Metabacillus sp. B2-18: one gene and its partner. The protein of the gene in region 2 interacts with the protein of the main gene of each other region in a pairwise test. Links are inferred from orthologs where the notes say so. Each region holds a gene or a part of one and is shown on either strand. Other genes may lie near its edges. The genes, in order: LPC09_RS15365 and pknB.

Region 1 (7,523 bases), 1.2 Mb from region 2 along the record:
CGCACGTTCAAGAACAACTTTTAATGCTTGGTTAGCTTCTGGATCTGGCTCACCTTGCTTTGCTACAACATATATTTCCCGACCAAACTTTGCATAAATACGACTAGTATTTGCATCTTTAGAAGCTTTCTTTTCCTTAATATTATTCCATTTACGACCCATTAAAAACACTCACTTTCAACGTTAAATCAATAAAAAACTTATATATTGTAATTCTTTAAATATAATCACTAAACTCTATTATACCTTAATTATTCATTTTGTTAAAAGATATTATATTTTGAAAAAGGATAGTAATAAAGCTAATTATTATAACAAAAAGACAGAAAAGCAATGAAGCTCTCCTGTCTTGGAATTTATTCTGTAACTTCTTCTTCTGTATCATAAACGATCCAGTCAGATCCCTTCACTTGATTGGAATAATGAATGATTTTATCCTTAACTCTCTCATATTCACCCCCACTTAATAAAGTTGGTTGATAATCATTATGAGATGAAACAGATGAGATCGAAAACGGAACCACATTAATTTCTTTTTTGTCACTAAGTTCACCATTTTCTATATGAAACGTTTGCTGAAAAACAAATGTATCCTTGTCAGAAGGGTTTTTATTTCCGCCAAACATAAAGTTACCTAGACTGTAAACAATAAACTTTCCGTTATACTCCTCAATTCCTTGTAAAACATGTGGATGATGACCTAATATTAAGTCTGCTCCAGCATCTACACTAAATCTTGCAAGTGATTTTTGATCCTCATTTGGAACATAGTGTTATGAAAGTGGATCAACACAATTTGAACTCCCTGCTCTCTTAAAGACTGTATGTCTTTCTCGATCGTTGAGCGGATTTCTTCGGTATCCTCCCATCCTTCGTAACCCAATGCACCGATTTTAACTTCCTTAATGGTTGTTATAAATTGATTTTCATAACCAAAATAACCAACATCTCTCTCTTTTAAAGCCTCTATTGTATCTTCATATCCTTTTTGCTTATAATCAAAAATATGATTATTTGCTAAATTGACTGCCTCAATTCCACCAAGTTTTAGTATTTGGGCATATTCAGGATCTCCTTTAAAACGAAATGTTTTCTCAGCTTTTTCTGTTGCATTCGTTAAGGTTGTTTCTAAATTTACAGTAGTAAGGTCATCTTTTTTAAAAACATCATTAAGTCCTTCTAAAAAGTAAGACAGACCATTCGTAGAAGCTGTATGAACAAATGAACCATTATACTCAAAATTCTCATCCATTCCTAGTGTAAAATCACCAGCAGCACTAATTTTTATTGACGCATCTACATCACTTGGCACTTCCACTAGTTGTTTTTCAGATATAACACTCTCTTTTCCTTCATGCTCAGATGTCGTTACAACTGCTGATTTTTCTGGTTTTAGCAGTGAATATGCAGAACTTACTATTATGATAAAAATAATGCCAAGAAGTATTCTTCTATAAACCTTTTTAAGTCTTCTTCGTTTCCTTCGATTGGTTACCCTTGATAAAGATGCCTTTTTCTCGTCCATTTCTTTTTCCCCTTTTTGCAAAAGTGCTCTACTTAACATACTTTAAAACTTAAACATGTAAATGCAACTATAAGTTAGAGTTTAAATAAGAATAGTTTAATATACATATAACGATATTTTCTACCTAATTGTTACATTTTTTTAAAACAAATTACCTACACTATTATTCTATCGGTAAATTTTTATATTTTATTAATATATATAAAGTTAGTTAGCTTGAATGAATTTCTTTTAAATGATGAAACTATTCATGTATAATAAAAATGAGTCAAATTTCATAGGGAAAAATAACTATTAATCTTGGAGGACTGTTTATGAGTATATATCATTTTACAGCGAAAGCAATGAATGGAACGGAAAGATCTCTTGAAGACTATAAAGGAAAAGTATTATTAGTTGTTAATACTGCAGGTAGATGCGGATTTACATATCAATATGAAGACTTACAAAAGCTGTACAATCGCTATAAAGAAAAAGATTTTGTAATATTAGGGTTCCCTTGTAATCAATTTGATAACCAAGAACCTGATTCAAATGACGCCATTCAAGCGAACTGTCTATTAAACTATGGTGTTAGTTTTCCATTATTCCAAAAAATAGATGTAAGAGATGAAAACATTCACCCATTATTCGATTATCTATCACAAAGTAAACCTTTTGAGGGATTCAATCCTTTCCATCCTGTTGCAAAAATACTAATTCCGTTACTAAATGAAAAACACCCAGAATATTTAACAGATAATTACTCAATTAAATGGAATTTCACAAAATTCTTAATTGACCAGGAAGGTAACGTTGTAAAACGTTTTGAATGTACAACAGATCCTATTGACATGGAGCAGGATATAGAAACATTATTAAATAATGTAACAGCGTAAATACATGCCAAAAACTATTGGAACTTTATTCTGTTCCAATAGTTTTCCTTTTCTAACTATGATTTTCTAGAATTTCCTTAAAAATGTTTTTTACTTGATGCAGTTCATTTTCTTCTATTGTAAATTTAATAATCGATTCATCTAAATCAAGTGCTTCTGAAAAAAGACCAGCAAGGCCCCTTGCACGGCGGTCGACTTCTACTACAACCTCTATTTTATGATCATCAATTAAGAAAAACAAAACTTCCACTTCATCGAATTTTCCATAATACGAACCCGTTGTTGGAATAAATTCAAATTCTTGTACAAACGGTAATCTTTTTCTTAATTTAAATGAAGCCTCTTCGTTTTTGACCTTTCTTAAGGAAAAACCTAATTCTTTCATAACATTTAAAATCTGATCCATCATATTATTAGGTAAAATTGTCACAATATCTCGATCTTGTGGATCAAAAGCACCTTTTATGTCCACACCTGTTTGAATCCATACTTGTGATGAACCTACACTAACCGGTGTGTCTAATGGCATTTCAATTTGGAAAGGGAATGTTTTAGTTTCTCCAGGCATAATGACAAACGGTTCATTTAACTTAATGGTTGCGATCACAGCATGCTTATTGATTACGCGATCATCTTGTTCTTTTTCATAATTTGTGTTGACTGTTAAATAGATCTCATCAACTGCTTGTTCTACATTTCCACCTTGTACATCAATAACTCCTTCTACTTTTTCACCAATCATGATGGATGATTTAGAAAGTTTAGCATCAACCTTTGCAGAACCAACTCCAACACTTGCCAGTATTTTATTAAAAAATGACATCCTGATTCCTCCTCATTTTATGACCCTCTTATATCCTTCATAATTTGATTGATTTCATCATATGGTTCATCTAATTGGAGCATTTTACGTAGAATTCTTTTTGTATGGTCTGTAATATCCAACTCTTCTTCCCATGATCTTTTTTCCCTAGTTTTCGGTTGATATGAGGAATAAAGTAAAAATAAAAGAAAATGACCTAATGCATAAAAATCACTTTTAAATGAAACTTCTCGAAACAACTTTTTCTCTAAAGAATCAAATTGTTCAGAATGATTATCATTTATGAATCTAGCCAGACCAAAATCAATAATGTACTTTTCTTCTTCATTTTTCAAGATATTAGGAATACGTAAGTCACGGTGAACCCATCCAATATCATGAAACAATTTTACTAATACAAGTACGTCATAAAGCTCTTTCAATGCTTCTTCTTCTGAAAATGTCATATTTTCTATAAAAATTAAATCTTCATATGTTTTTCCTTTTTTATATTCCATCACAATAAAATGTTTTTCATTTTCTATAAATTCATCATAAAAAGCTGGAATAGAAGAATCATTTAAAGTTCTTAAAATAGTGACTTCATGTTTAAAAGATTCTTCCCCAGACTTTTCGAGCATTTTATATTTCCGTAATTGCTTTAGCACTTTATTCTGATTTTCTTCATCTTTCACTAAATATGTGAACCCATAGCTACCTTTGCCTAAAAGATTCTTAATGATATATCTTTCATTTACAATTTGATGAGCTTTTAATGGTTGCTCTGTTAGTTCAATCCACTTTTTGGTGAACTTGTTCATTAGCTACTATATGAACTAAAAAAACCACTTGATTTATGCTTTCTTTTGTAATGTTGGTGCCCATACTTTGACGGATGATAATGATGAGATTTTCTTCTTTTAAAATCACTCGAACTGTAGCTTCTTCGGTATGAATGTGAATGTTTACTTGAAGATAATAAAGATTTAAGGATTTTCTTTAACATATTAAATCCCTCTTTCTAAAAATTTTATTTTTATTATAGCTCATTAGTATATACGACAAAAAAGAACAAAGGTTTCATAAATTTCATACAAATAATATAGGAATTTAACTGAATCCATTTCATAATGTATCATTTGTTACCAAAAAACGTATGAATTTCACCTTTATTAGTGTTTTCATCCGTGTATTGTTTATTAACAAGTTCAGGATGAAGAAAGATGTTCGTTTTTTGATTTAAGAGTCATTATTATAAAATTAACTCAACTACAACTACTGTAATAAACAGCCTAAACTTAAAGGACGGTTTAATTATGAATGAAGAAATTAGAAATAAAAAAGCAAACGACCGGTTTCTTGAGCAGCAACTAAAGAATATATTGAAAGAATCTTCTCCTTTTGTTATTACACAAAAAGAAAGAAAAATAATCAACACTATTTCTAATGAAACAAAAATTAATAATAAAAATAATCTTACTAGAACAAATGCATATTTAACATTTTATCGTCAACATCCAGAGATTCATTGGGCTTTTCTTGCGCATATGGTTTCTCGCAATGGTGGATACAATATGACCGATTTGAAAAGTCCTTTACTTGAATCTTTCGTTGATAGCAAGCAACAAACAATTCTGTTTCATTTTTTAGAAAGAGCAAATGCCCTGATTTTTCATGATGCCTTTCCACAGCTATTACTCTATAAAAAAAGCAAAGAAGATTCTACTGATTATTCCCATTTATTACCTTCGTTTCATGTTTCTAAGTTCATGATACCAATTTGGAAATTCTTCTTTACTTCACAACAATCTTCACTGCTAACATATGCATTAATAACGAATGAACAGCATTATGTTGAAAAACACTTAATGACACTTCCTTTCATAAAAAAAACTGTTCTCCTTTCGTTTATGTATTTGCTTCAGGAAAAATTAGGATTCACACATGTTCTTTTTCCTTTTAAACGCTACCGCTTTTTAAATAAGCATTCATTAGCAGGTTTAGAAGTTCATGATTTTTCTTCTGTTAAGACAAGAATAGATACTGGTAAAAAACTATACAACATCCTTTTTTCAAAAAATTGGCTTTCTTCATTTTCTCAGTTTGCTACTAAACATGAACATACAGCTTCACGTCATGATTATTGGCCACATATTTTCACCAATAACATAATGGACGATCCTAAAATTTACAGCCCACCACTAGCTAAGGCTTGGGAGGATGTTCCACACACTTTTCCAAAATACCAAGATTGGTATATAGACTTTTCACAAATAAAGAAATTTAATAACCCCTTAAATATTGAATTTCAAGTTATCACTAAGAATGTAAACCATGATTTAATGCTCATTAAAGCATTGTCAACAATGAAGGAACTATTAACATAATAAAAAAGGCTGACATGTAAAATTCATGTCAGCCTCTCTAGTATTCTTCCTATTCATTCTCTTCATAGTCTAAATCTTCATCGATAATGCATTTGTTAAGAAGGTAATCGAATGTTATATCTGCAAGTTCTCCAAGTTCTTCTTCACCTGGAACATACCCTCTTTTTGTGAGCTCATTGTAAAAGAACTCAGCAATCTCCTCAGTATCAATAATTACTTCTATTTCCTTCACAATATCGCCCCCCTTCTATTTTTTATGTCCATTTAAAGGGACATATGCAAATCAATGAATATTTTTTTATAAGACTTTATAAAATGAACTGGAATAAATATAAAGTAAAAACATATAGTTAGTTTTAAGTGGACAAGCTTAAAAAAGGGGCGGTAATCGATATGTTAAAAGACATCCAATATACTTCAGACTATAGTGAAAAGAAACAACAAAATTCGAAAGAACGTGTACTAGATTTTATTGATGGGAAAGGCTTTGATTCTCTTTTAGAAAATTCTTTAAAAACATTATTTTATGGAATGGTCTTTTTCTGTGTTCCTTACCTTATTTATCTCATAATCTCTTTGGCCTTATAAACTATTCTTTATATCTATATAAGCTCTTTAAAATTAAGTTCATCATATCTTTGTATTCTTCATCATGAAACATTTTATATAAGGTTTCATAATCGTTATAGATATCAAGCATTTCATCAATTAGCTTTTTATAATTTTCTTCTTCAACAGGTTGTTTTGTTGACTCGAGACCAATGTAACTATGAATCATTGATGCATAATATCGACTTTCGTCTGAAATCGTATTATGCAAATGAAGCTGCTGCATAAAAGACTCAGCCTCTTGATTGCTGATCATTAGGCTCATTTCATCTTCAGTAGCTTCTAACCATTCTCCATCAGACATGCGATTTAATTCATATGTTAGTTCTTCCCACCCATCTTCGGCATATCTCCACACTTCTGTTCTCACACCTACAATGCGAAATAAAGAGCTTCCGTATCCTTTAACTAAAACAATATCACCTATTTGATAGTGAACATCAATATTTATTTTCTCTGTCTCAATAAGAGATCCTTCATAATCAGAAAATAATTGAAGGGCATTTTCATAATACAAAATATCACCATGATTCACTTCGTACGCATATTGATGATCAACAAAATGGAGCTTTGTTATGGTACCCACAGTTCCATACATAATAATCACGACAATATCCCCTATTTTAAATTTTGGTCTGTTTTTATTTTTCATTTTTCATCTCTCCTTTGTCGTGATTGTAAGGATAAGATAGTATATGCTGAAACTTAAAATTCGTCATGGATAGTTTTTTACAACGAAAACTAAAAGGACAAAGATGAGCTTAGTTCATCTTTGTCCTTTTAGTTATATTCTTCTTAAAATTTCATTTTGATAACGATCCCAGGCATCGTCGAAAACTGACATACTTTGTAAATAATGACCGTTCATCTCCAAATAAGAACTTAGCTCATCATAACTATCAGTTGTCTTTGGAAAAGCATGATCAAGATACGCATCATTGGCAAATTTAGATAACTCATCCTTTGGTTTTGGATGACGATATTTCATTAAATAATGATAAAAGGACTTCATCTGGTATTCCCCCGTTGTTTTTGCTTATTAAAGACTAGGATAATACAACTGAAGAACTTTAATCAAGCCTCGATTATATTTCTCCCTTAACTAAAAAGTGATCTTCTTAAACCCTCAACTAATATAACAAGTAAAACCACAGCAGATTTACTGTGGTTTAGTTCCGGTAAATTTTAAACACTCATTTCTTCATACTGAAAATCTATCTCAAATCCAAGATCCTTGAGCATTTTATGGTCTGCAGTGCTTTCTTGTCCAGCTGTTGTCAAATAATCTCCTACAAATATGGAATTTGCTGCATATAAGCCAA
Region 2 (7,624 bases):
AAACGGGAAAACAACTTACATGAGACTTTACGCAAAATCATTGATCACTTTCAGCAAGAAATGAGTTCAGATGATCTAGCGATTACGATAGATTTAAGTCCAAACACAATGATGTAACATTTACTTACTTAGCTATAAATAGCAATCATCAAGAATTATATATTTTAATTTTAAGGAATATCCGAATGGTTAAATTCAGAAATACTCTGTTTTTACCATTCCATACATAATTTATTTTATAAAGATCTGTAAACGTTTGGAGGAATTTTTTTGGCTGTAAAACAGATTGTTATGTTTCCGGATGAAGTATTAGAAAGGCCGTGTGACAAAGTAACAGTTTTTGATAAAAAATTAACAAAGCTCTTAGGTGATATGTACGATACCATGATAGAAAATGATGGGGTAGGTTTAGCTGCACCACAGATAGGCATTTCTCAACAAATTGCGATTGTTGATATAGATGATCACCACGGGACAATCGAGTTAATTAATCCTGAAATAATAGAGCAACGCGGGAAGCAGACAGGTCCTGAAGGATGTTTAAGCTTTCCAGGTTTATTTGGCGAAGTAAGCCGGGCAGATTATGTGAAAGTTCGTACATATAATCGTAAAGGAAAAGTGAAAGTAATCGAGGCTGAAGGGTTCCTTGCTCGTGCCATTCAACACGAAATGGATCACTTAGAAGGAATTTTATTTACATCAAAAGTAGAAAAGTATTTAGAAGAAGAAGATCTTGAAAGTGCGGAAGGATGAATGTAATGACAAAAATTGTTTTTATGGGAACACCTGATTTTTCTGTTCCGGTTTTAAGAAGACTGGTTGAAGAGGGCTATAATGTTGTAGGAGTTGTTACTCAACCTGATCGGCCAAAAGGAAGAAAGAAAACATTAACTCCTCCTCCTGTTAAAGTTGAAGCTGAGAAACATAATATTAAGGTTCTTCAACCAGAAAAAATTCGTCATGAAGTTGAAACTGTTTTGGAATTGGAACCAGATTTAATTGTAACAGCTGCTTTTGGTCAAATTTTACCTAAAGAGCTCTTAGAAGCCCCTAAACATGGATGTATTAATGTTCATGCTTCACTATTACCAGAATTAAGAGGTGGAGCACCAATTCATTATTCGATCTTACAAGGGAAAACTAAAACAGGTATTACCATCATGTATATGGCTGAAAAGCTGGATGCTGGAGATATTTTAACACAAGCTGAAGTTGAAATTGATGAAAAAGATACAGTAGGTACTCTCCATGACAAGCTTAGTGAAGTAGGAGTTAAGCTCTTAATAGATACTATTCCACCATTATTAGAAGGGAAAATAGTACCGCAAAAGCAGGATGATTCTAAAGCTACTTTTGCTTCTAATATTAAACGGGAACAAGAAATGATTGATTGGACGAAGCCTGGAGAGGAAATATATAACCAAATAAGAGGACTTAACCCATGGCCTGTTGCGTTTACTAGCTTTCAAAATCAACCACTAAAAATATGGTGGAGTGAGAAGGTCGTAAATAAAAATGAATCTACTCCAGGAACGATTATTGGATTTGACCAAGATGGGATTGTTGTTGCAACAGGAAATGATACTGCGATAAAAATAACGGAGTTACAACCTTCAGGTAAAAAAAGAATGCGTGGGGAAGATTATTTAAGAGGTACCACAATGACAGTTGGTGAGAAATTAGGCGATGAAGATGAAAAACAAAATGACCGTACGTGATGTGGCTGTTGAGACATTACTTCAAATTGAAAAAAATCAAGCATACAGTAACTTACTTTTAAATTCTATGATTAAGAAATATCAAGTGAATACAAAGGATATTTCTTTGTTAACTGAAATTGTATATGGAACTTTACAACGAAAAGATACCCTTGATTATTACTTAGAGAACTTTATAAAGAAAACAAAAAAAATCGATGCGTGGGTAAGAATTTTGCTTCGCATCTCAGTTTATCAAATGGTTTATCTAGATCGTGTACCGGAGCGAGCAATTTTTTTTGAAGCAGTAGAAATTGCTAAAAAAAGAGGACATAAGGGAATTTCTTCTTTTGTCAATGGTGTACTAAGATCGCTACAAAGAGAGGGTTTATCAGATATAAACCAGATTGCTGATCCTGTTGAAAGACTCTCGATTAAAACGAGTCACCCAAAATGGTTAGTAGAAAAGTGGATTGATCAGTATGGGTATGAAGAAACAGAAAAAATGTGTGAAGCTAATCTAACACCACCATCACAAACTGCCCGAGTAAATCAAACAAAAATGACAGTTGATGAACTAATGAAGACATTAAATCAAAATGGAGTAAGTGTAGAACATGGTGATCTAGCGGTTGATGCAATTAAAGGGACAAAAGGAAACCTTGCCTTGACTGATGCATTCTCTGAAGGTTTTTTAACGATTCAGGATGAAAGTTCAATGCTGGTTGCAAGAGCGCTGAATCCACAAATTGGTGAAACAATTTTAGATGCTTGTGCTGCGCCTGGAGGAAAGTCTACACATATAGCTGAAAGAATGGAAGGAACAGGTACTGTTCACTCATTGGATCTTCATGAGCACAAAGTAAAGCTAATTAAACAACAAGCAGAACGACTTAATTTAACAAATATTCAAGCAGAGGCTTTAGATAGTAGACTTGCAGGAGAGCGTTTTGAGAAAAATAAGTTTGACCGAATTTTAGTAGATGCGCCATGCTCGGGATTTGGTGTTATTCGAAGAAAGCCGGATATAAAATATACAAAATCTCCTGAGGATGTTCTAAAGCTTGCAGAGTTACAGAAAAATATCTTACATGCTGTTGCCCCTTTATTAAAAAGTAATGGTGTGTTAGTTTATAGTACATGTACAATTGACCGAGAAGAAAACACGGATGTTATTCAATCATTCTTAAAACATCATCCTGAGTTTGAACTTGATCAGGGTGCAATTCATCATTTTCCTGAAAACCTTCATCCATATTTTAATGGAGGAGAAGTACAACTGTTACCACATTACTTTGGAACAGACGGATTTTATATAGTATGTTTACGAAAGAAGGGTTAAAATTGGAACAAGCAAAAGCAACGAGGACTAAAAAAGACAACTTAGAGAAGAATAGCAACCCATCCATATATTCTTTAGAACTTCATGAGCTTGAAGATTGGCTAAAAGAACATGGAGAAAAATCGTTCAGAGCAAACCAGGTTTTTGAATGGCTTTACACAAAGCGTGCAACAAGCTTTGAGGATATGTCAAATCTCTCAAAGAGCTTGAGAACACTATTAAATGAGAATTTTACTTTAACAACATTAAATACTTTAATTCAACAAACATCAAAAGACGGGACAATTAAGTTTCTTTTTGAACTTCATGATGGATACTCTATTGAAACGGTTTTAATGAGACATGAATATGGCAATTCTGTATGTGTAACGACACAAGTTGGGTGTAGAATTGGATGTACATTCTGTGCTTCAACTTTAGGTGGTTTAAAAAGAAATTTAGAAGCTGGAGAAATTGTTGCTCAAGTTGTAAAAGTTCAACAAGCCCTTGACGAATTCGAAGAGCGTGTCAGTCATGTAGTTATTATGGGAATAGGTGAGCCTTTTGATAATTATGATGAAATGATGTCATTCTTAAAAATTATTAATCATGATAAAGGCTTAAATATTGGAGCCCGACACATTACAGTTTCTACTAGTGGTATTATTCCGAAAATTTATAAGTTTGCTGATGAAAAGCTGCAAATTAACTTTGCGATTTCTCTACATGCACCAAATACTGAGTTGAGAACGAAGCTAATGCCCATTAATAAAGCATACAAGCTACCAGATCTTATGGAAGCAGTAAGGTACTATGTAGATAAGACTGGACGACGTGTGAGTTTTGAATATGGATTATTTGGTGGAGAAAATGATCAGGTAGAGCATGCTGAAGAACTTGCACAATTAGTGAAAGGGTTAAAATGTCATATTAATTTAATTCCAGTTAACTATGTACCTGAAAGAAACTATGTTCGTACACCAAAAGAGCAAATCAAACTATTTGAAGATACGCTTAAAAAGCACGGTGTTAATGTGACAACTAGAAGAGAACAAGGACATGATATTGATGCAGCGTGTGGCCAACTTCGAGCTAAGGAGCGTAAAGAGGAGACGAGGTGACCATTTTGGAACACATTTTTTTGACTGATAGGGGAAAGGTTAGACAACATAACGAAGATAGTGTTGGCGTGTTTGAAAATGAAACGGGGATATTAGCAATAGTAGCAGATGGTATGGGTGGTCATTTGGCTGGAGATGTTGCAAGTCAAATGACAATCTCTACTTTTAAGGAATTATGGGAACAAGCTCCAACTATTAATGGACCAAGTGATGCTGAAGCTTGGTTAATCGAAAAAGTGGAAGAAGTGAATAAAACTGTTTATGAGCATTCTCTAACTAATTCGGAATGTCAAGGAATGGGGACAACCATAGTTGGAGTTTTGGTTACACCTAGTTTTGCCACCATCGGTCATATCGGAGATAGTCGCTGCTACCTTTTAAATAATAGTGGCTTTAAACAAGTTACACAAGATCATTCACTTGTTAACGAATTGGTAAGATCAGGTCAAATTTCTAAGGAAGATGCAGAACATCATCCTCGTAAAAATGTTCTTTTAAGAGCATTAGGAACTGAACAAACGGTTGATCTTGATGTTAGAACAATTGAACTAGAGGAAAATGATGTACTATTGCTTTGTTCTGATGGATTGTCAAATAAAATATCTGACGAGACATTGGAGCATGAGTTACTTCAATCTAAAGATTTGTCTCATACTGCAAACCATTTAGTACAAATGGCAAATGATAATGGAGGGGAAGATAATATTTCCATTATCATACTAAAAAAGTCGACAAATAAATTAGGTGAAGATCCGTGCTAATAGGAAAAAGAATTAGTGGTCGATATAAAATTCTAGAAGTTGTAGGTGGCGGTGGCATGGCTAACGTTTACCTAGCCCGAGACATGATTCTAGAACGCGAAGTGGCAATGAAGGTGTTGCGCTTTGATTTTTCCAATGATGATGAATTTATTAAACGATTTAGAAGAGAAGCACAATCAGCAACTAGTTTGGCGCATCCAAATATCGTAAGTATATATGATGTTGGTGAAGAGGACGGTATTTACTATATTGTTATGGAGTACGTGGAAGGCCAGACTTTAAAACAATACATACAACAGTTTGCACCAGTTCATCCAAGAAAAGCAGTGAATATTATGGTGCAAATTGCATCGGCCATTCAGCACGCACATGATAATCAAATTATTCATAGAGACATAAAGCCGCATAATATTCTTATTGATCATCATGGAAATGTGAAGGTAACAGATTTTGGAATTGCTACAGCGTTAAGTTCAACGACCATAACACAAACAAATTCAGTATTAGGATCTGTTCACTATTTATCACCTGAACAAGCAAGAGGTGGACTGGCTAATAAAAAATCAGATATTTACTCTATTGGTATTGTTTTATTTGAGTTATTAACTGGACGATTACCGTTTGATGGAGAATCAGCTATCTCAATTGCCCTTAAGCATTTGCAATCAGAAACTCCATCCCCTAAAAGGTGGAATCCTGACATACCCCAAAGTATTGAAAACATAATTTTAAGATCGACTGCTAAGGATCCGTTTCACCGTTATGATTCAGTAGAAGAAATGGAAAAGGATCTTGAAACAGCCTTTGATGTTAGTAGAATTTCTGAGGAACGTTTTTCTATACCTGAAGATGATGAAGCCACCAAGGCTATACCAATTATTACAAATGAGAATTTTAATGAACATAAGGTAGAAGACACCATTGTCAGAAAACCTGTTGGTAACGAGAATTTTAATAATTCCAATCAGGAAGAAAATAGCAATAAAGGAAAAAAGCAAAAGAAACCCAAAAAGAAGAAAAGCAAGCTTGCTACCTTTATCGTTTCAGTATTTTTGATTTTACTTGTTGCAGGTATAGCTGCTTTTACAATCATTCCTTCCTTTTTCCTTCCTAAGGATGTTGAGGTTCCGGACGTTACAGGAAAGTCCTACGAAGAAGCTGTTAACATATTGCTTGATAGTGGATTTGAAGTGGCGGATCCAGTGCTGGTAACAGATGAAGAGGTTGAAGAGGGGTATGTTATTAAAACAGAACCAACCGCAAATGAAATCATCAAGGAAGGCTCTACTATTACAATCTATGAAAGTATAGGAAAAGAAAAAGTGGTATTAGAGGATTATGTTGGAAGAAAAATTGATCGTATTACCTCTATTCTTGAAATGAAGGGCTTTACAGTAGAGGTTGTAAAAGAAGAATATAGTGAGACCGAACCTGCTGGTAACATATTGTCCCAAGATCCTGAAATCGGAGAAGAAGTTGTACCAGAAGACACAGTGGTAGAATTTACGGTTAGTAAAGGGCCAAAACTAGTGAAAATAGAGGATCTGGTTGGGAAAACAAAGGAAGAAGTTAATAAATATATTTCAGAAACAGGATTTAGTGTTAATGTTGATGATGAGTATTCAGCAGAAGTGGAGAAAGGCTCACTCATCAGGCAAAGTCCAAAGGCTGGTACTGAAGTTGTACCAAAAGAAACAACATTAGAAGTTGTCTATTCTCTTGGTCCGGAGCCTAAGCCTTCTAAGACAGTAACAAAAACTGTTACAATCCCTTATGAAACGGAAGAACAGGGCAAAGAATTAGAAGTGAAGATTTCAATTGACGATGAAGAACATTCTATATCAGACGTATTTGAAACCTTTACTATTACTAGTCCTCGGGTAAAAACATTAGAATTTACAATACCACCAAATGACAAAGCTTTTTATCAGATTACTGTGGATAATAAAATTGTAATAACTGAGACTATTCCCTATCCAGAGGGATAGAAATGAACGACGAATGAGAATTCTAAATAGCAAAGAGTTTTTTTATGTTTGCATAGCCTTTTTTAGTAAATATTCACGATCATTTAATCGGAACACATCCAAGGAGGTTATCCATGCCACAAGGGAAAATTGTGAAGGCTCTTAGTGGTTTTTACTATGTTCAAGATCAAGAGAGATTAGTTCAGTGTAGAGGAAGAGGTGTATTTAGGAAGAATAAGATAACACCTCTTGTAGGCGACGAGGTAGAATATCAAGCCGAAAATGACTTGGAAGGATATATTCTTGAAGTCTTTGATCGTAAAAATGAACTTGTAAGACCACCTATTTGTAATGTTGATCAAGCTATTCTTGTATTTTCTGCAGTAGAGCCTGATTTTAGTCCAACGCTTCTTGATCGATTTCTTGTACTAATTGAAGCAAATGAGATCATTCCAATCATTGTTATTAGTAAAACAGATCTTATATCCTCTGATAAAATAAGAGGAGAAGTTCAGTCTTATGCAAAAGATTATGAAAATGCAGGTTATACCGTCTTGTTAACCTCAACGGTCGAATCAACAGTTGAAAATGATTTGCTACCGTATTTAAATGACCATATTTCAGTTTTTGCAGGTCAATCAGGGGTGGGGAAATCCTCTTTATTAAATGTATTAAGACCGGATCTAGAATTGAAAACGAATGATATTTCTTCCCATTTAGGGCGGGGGAAGCATACAACAAGACATGTTGAACTTAT

What was found.
Region 1: the proteins of pknB (region 2) and LPC09_RS15365 interact in binary tests that used the Bacillus subtilis proteins (3 or more experiments, as listed by UniProt). The link is inferred for Metabacillus sp. B2-18 from one-to-one orthologs.

The regions. Positions count from the first base shown.
Region 1 is NZ_CP088245.1:3,039,875-3,047,397, forward strand. The notes cover bases 2,136-5,033. They hold LPC09_RS15365 (serine/threonine protein kinase), read right to left. Parts: upstream 4,027-5,033; coding sequence 3,244-4,026; downstream 2,136-3,243. Other genes in these bases: LPC09_RS15355 (glutathione peroxidase), read left to right, coding at 2,136-2,403; LPC09_RS15360 (sporulation protein), read right to left, coding at 2,456-3,226; LPC09_RS15370 (hypothetical protein), read right to left, coding at 4,026-4,211; LPC09_RS15375 (DUF2515 family protein), read left to right, coding at 4,522-5,033. Also shown: LPC09_RS15345 (YebC/PmpR family DNA-binding transcriptional regulator), read right to left, coding at 1-162; more of LPC09_RS15355, read left to right, coding at 1,840-2,135; more of LPC09_RS15375, read left to right, coding at 5,034-5,592; LPC09_RS15380 (YozD family protein), read right to left, coding at 5,642-5,824; LPC09_RS15385 (hypothetical protein), read left to right, coding at 5,986-6,180; LPC09_RS15390 (hypothetical protein), read right to left, coding at 6,182-6,853; LPC09_RS15395 (YozE family protein), read right to left, coding at 6,986-7,213; biotin synthase BioB, read right to left, coding at 7,387-7,523.
Region 2 is NZ_CP088245.1:1,881,454-1,889,077, forward strand. What follows is about bases 4,392-7,390. They hold pknB (Stk1 family PASTA domain-containing Ser/Thr kinase), read left to right. Parts: upstream 4,392-4,893; coding sequence 4,894-6,888; downstream 6,889-7,390. Other genes in these bases: LPC09_RS09445 (Stp1/IreP family PP2C-type Ser/Thr phosphatase), read left to right, coding at 4,392-4,900; rsgA (ribosome small subunit-dependent GTPase A), read left to right, coding at 7,002-7,390. In the rest of the region: priA (primosomal protein N'), read left to right, coding at 1-117; def (peptide deformylase), read left to right, coding at 271-753; fmt (methionyl-tRNA formyltransferase), read left to right, coding at 759-1,718; 16S rRNA (cytosine(967)-C(5))-methyltransferase RsmB, read left to right, coding at 1,687-3,039; dual-specificity RNA methyltransferase RlmN, read left to right, coding at 3,018-4,139; more of LPC09_RS09445, read left to right, coding at 4,145-4,391; more of rsgA, read left to right, coding at 7,391-7,624. UniProt on the Bacillus subtilis protein: Protein kinase that is responsible for triggering spore germination in response to muropeptides, signaling bacteria to exit dormancy.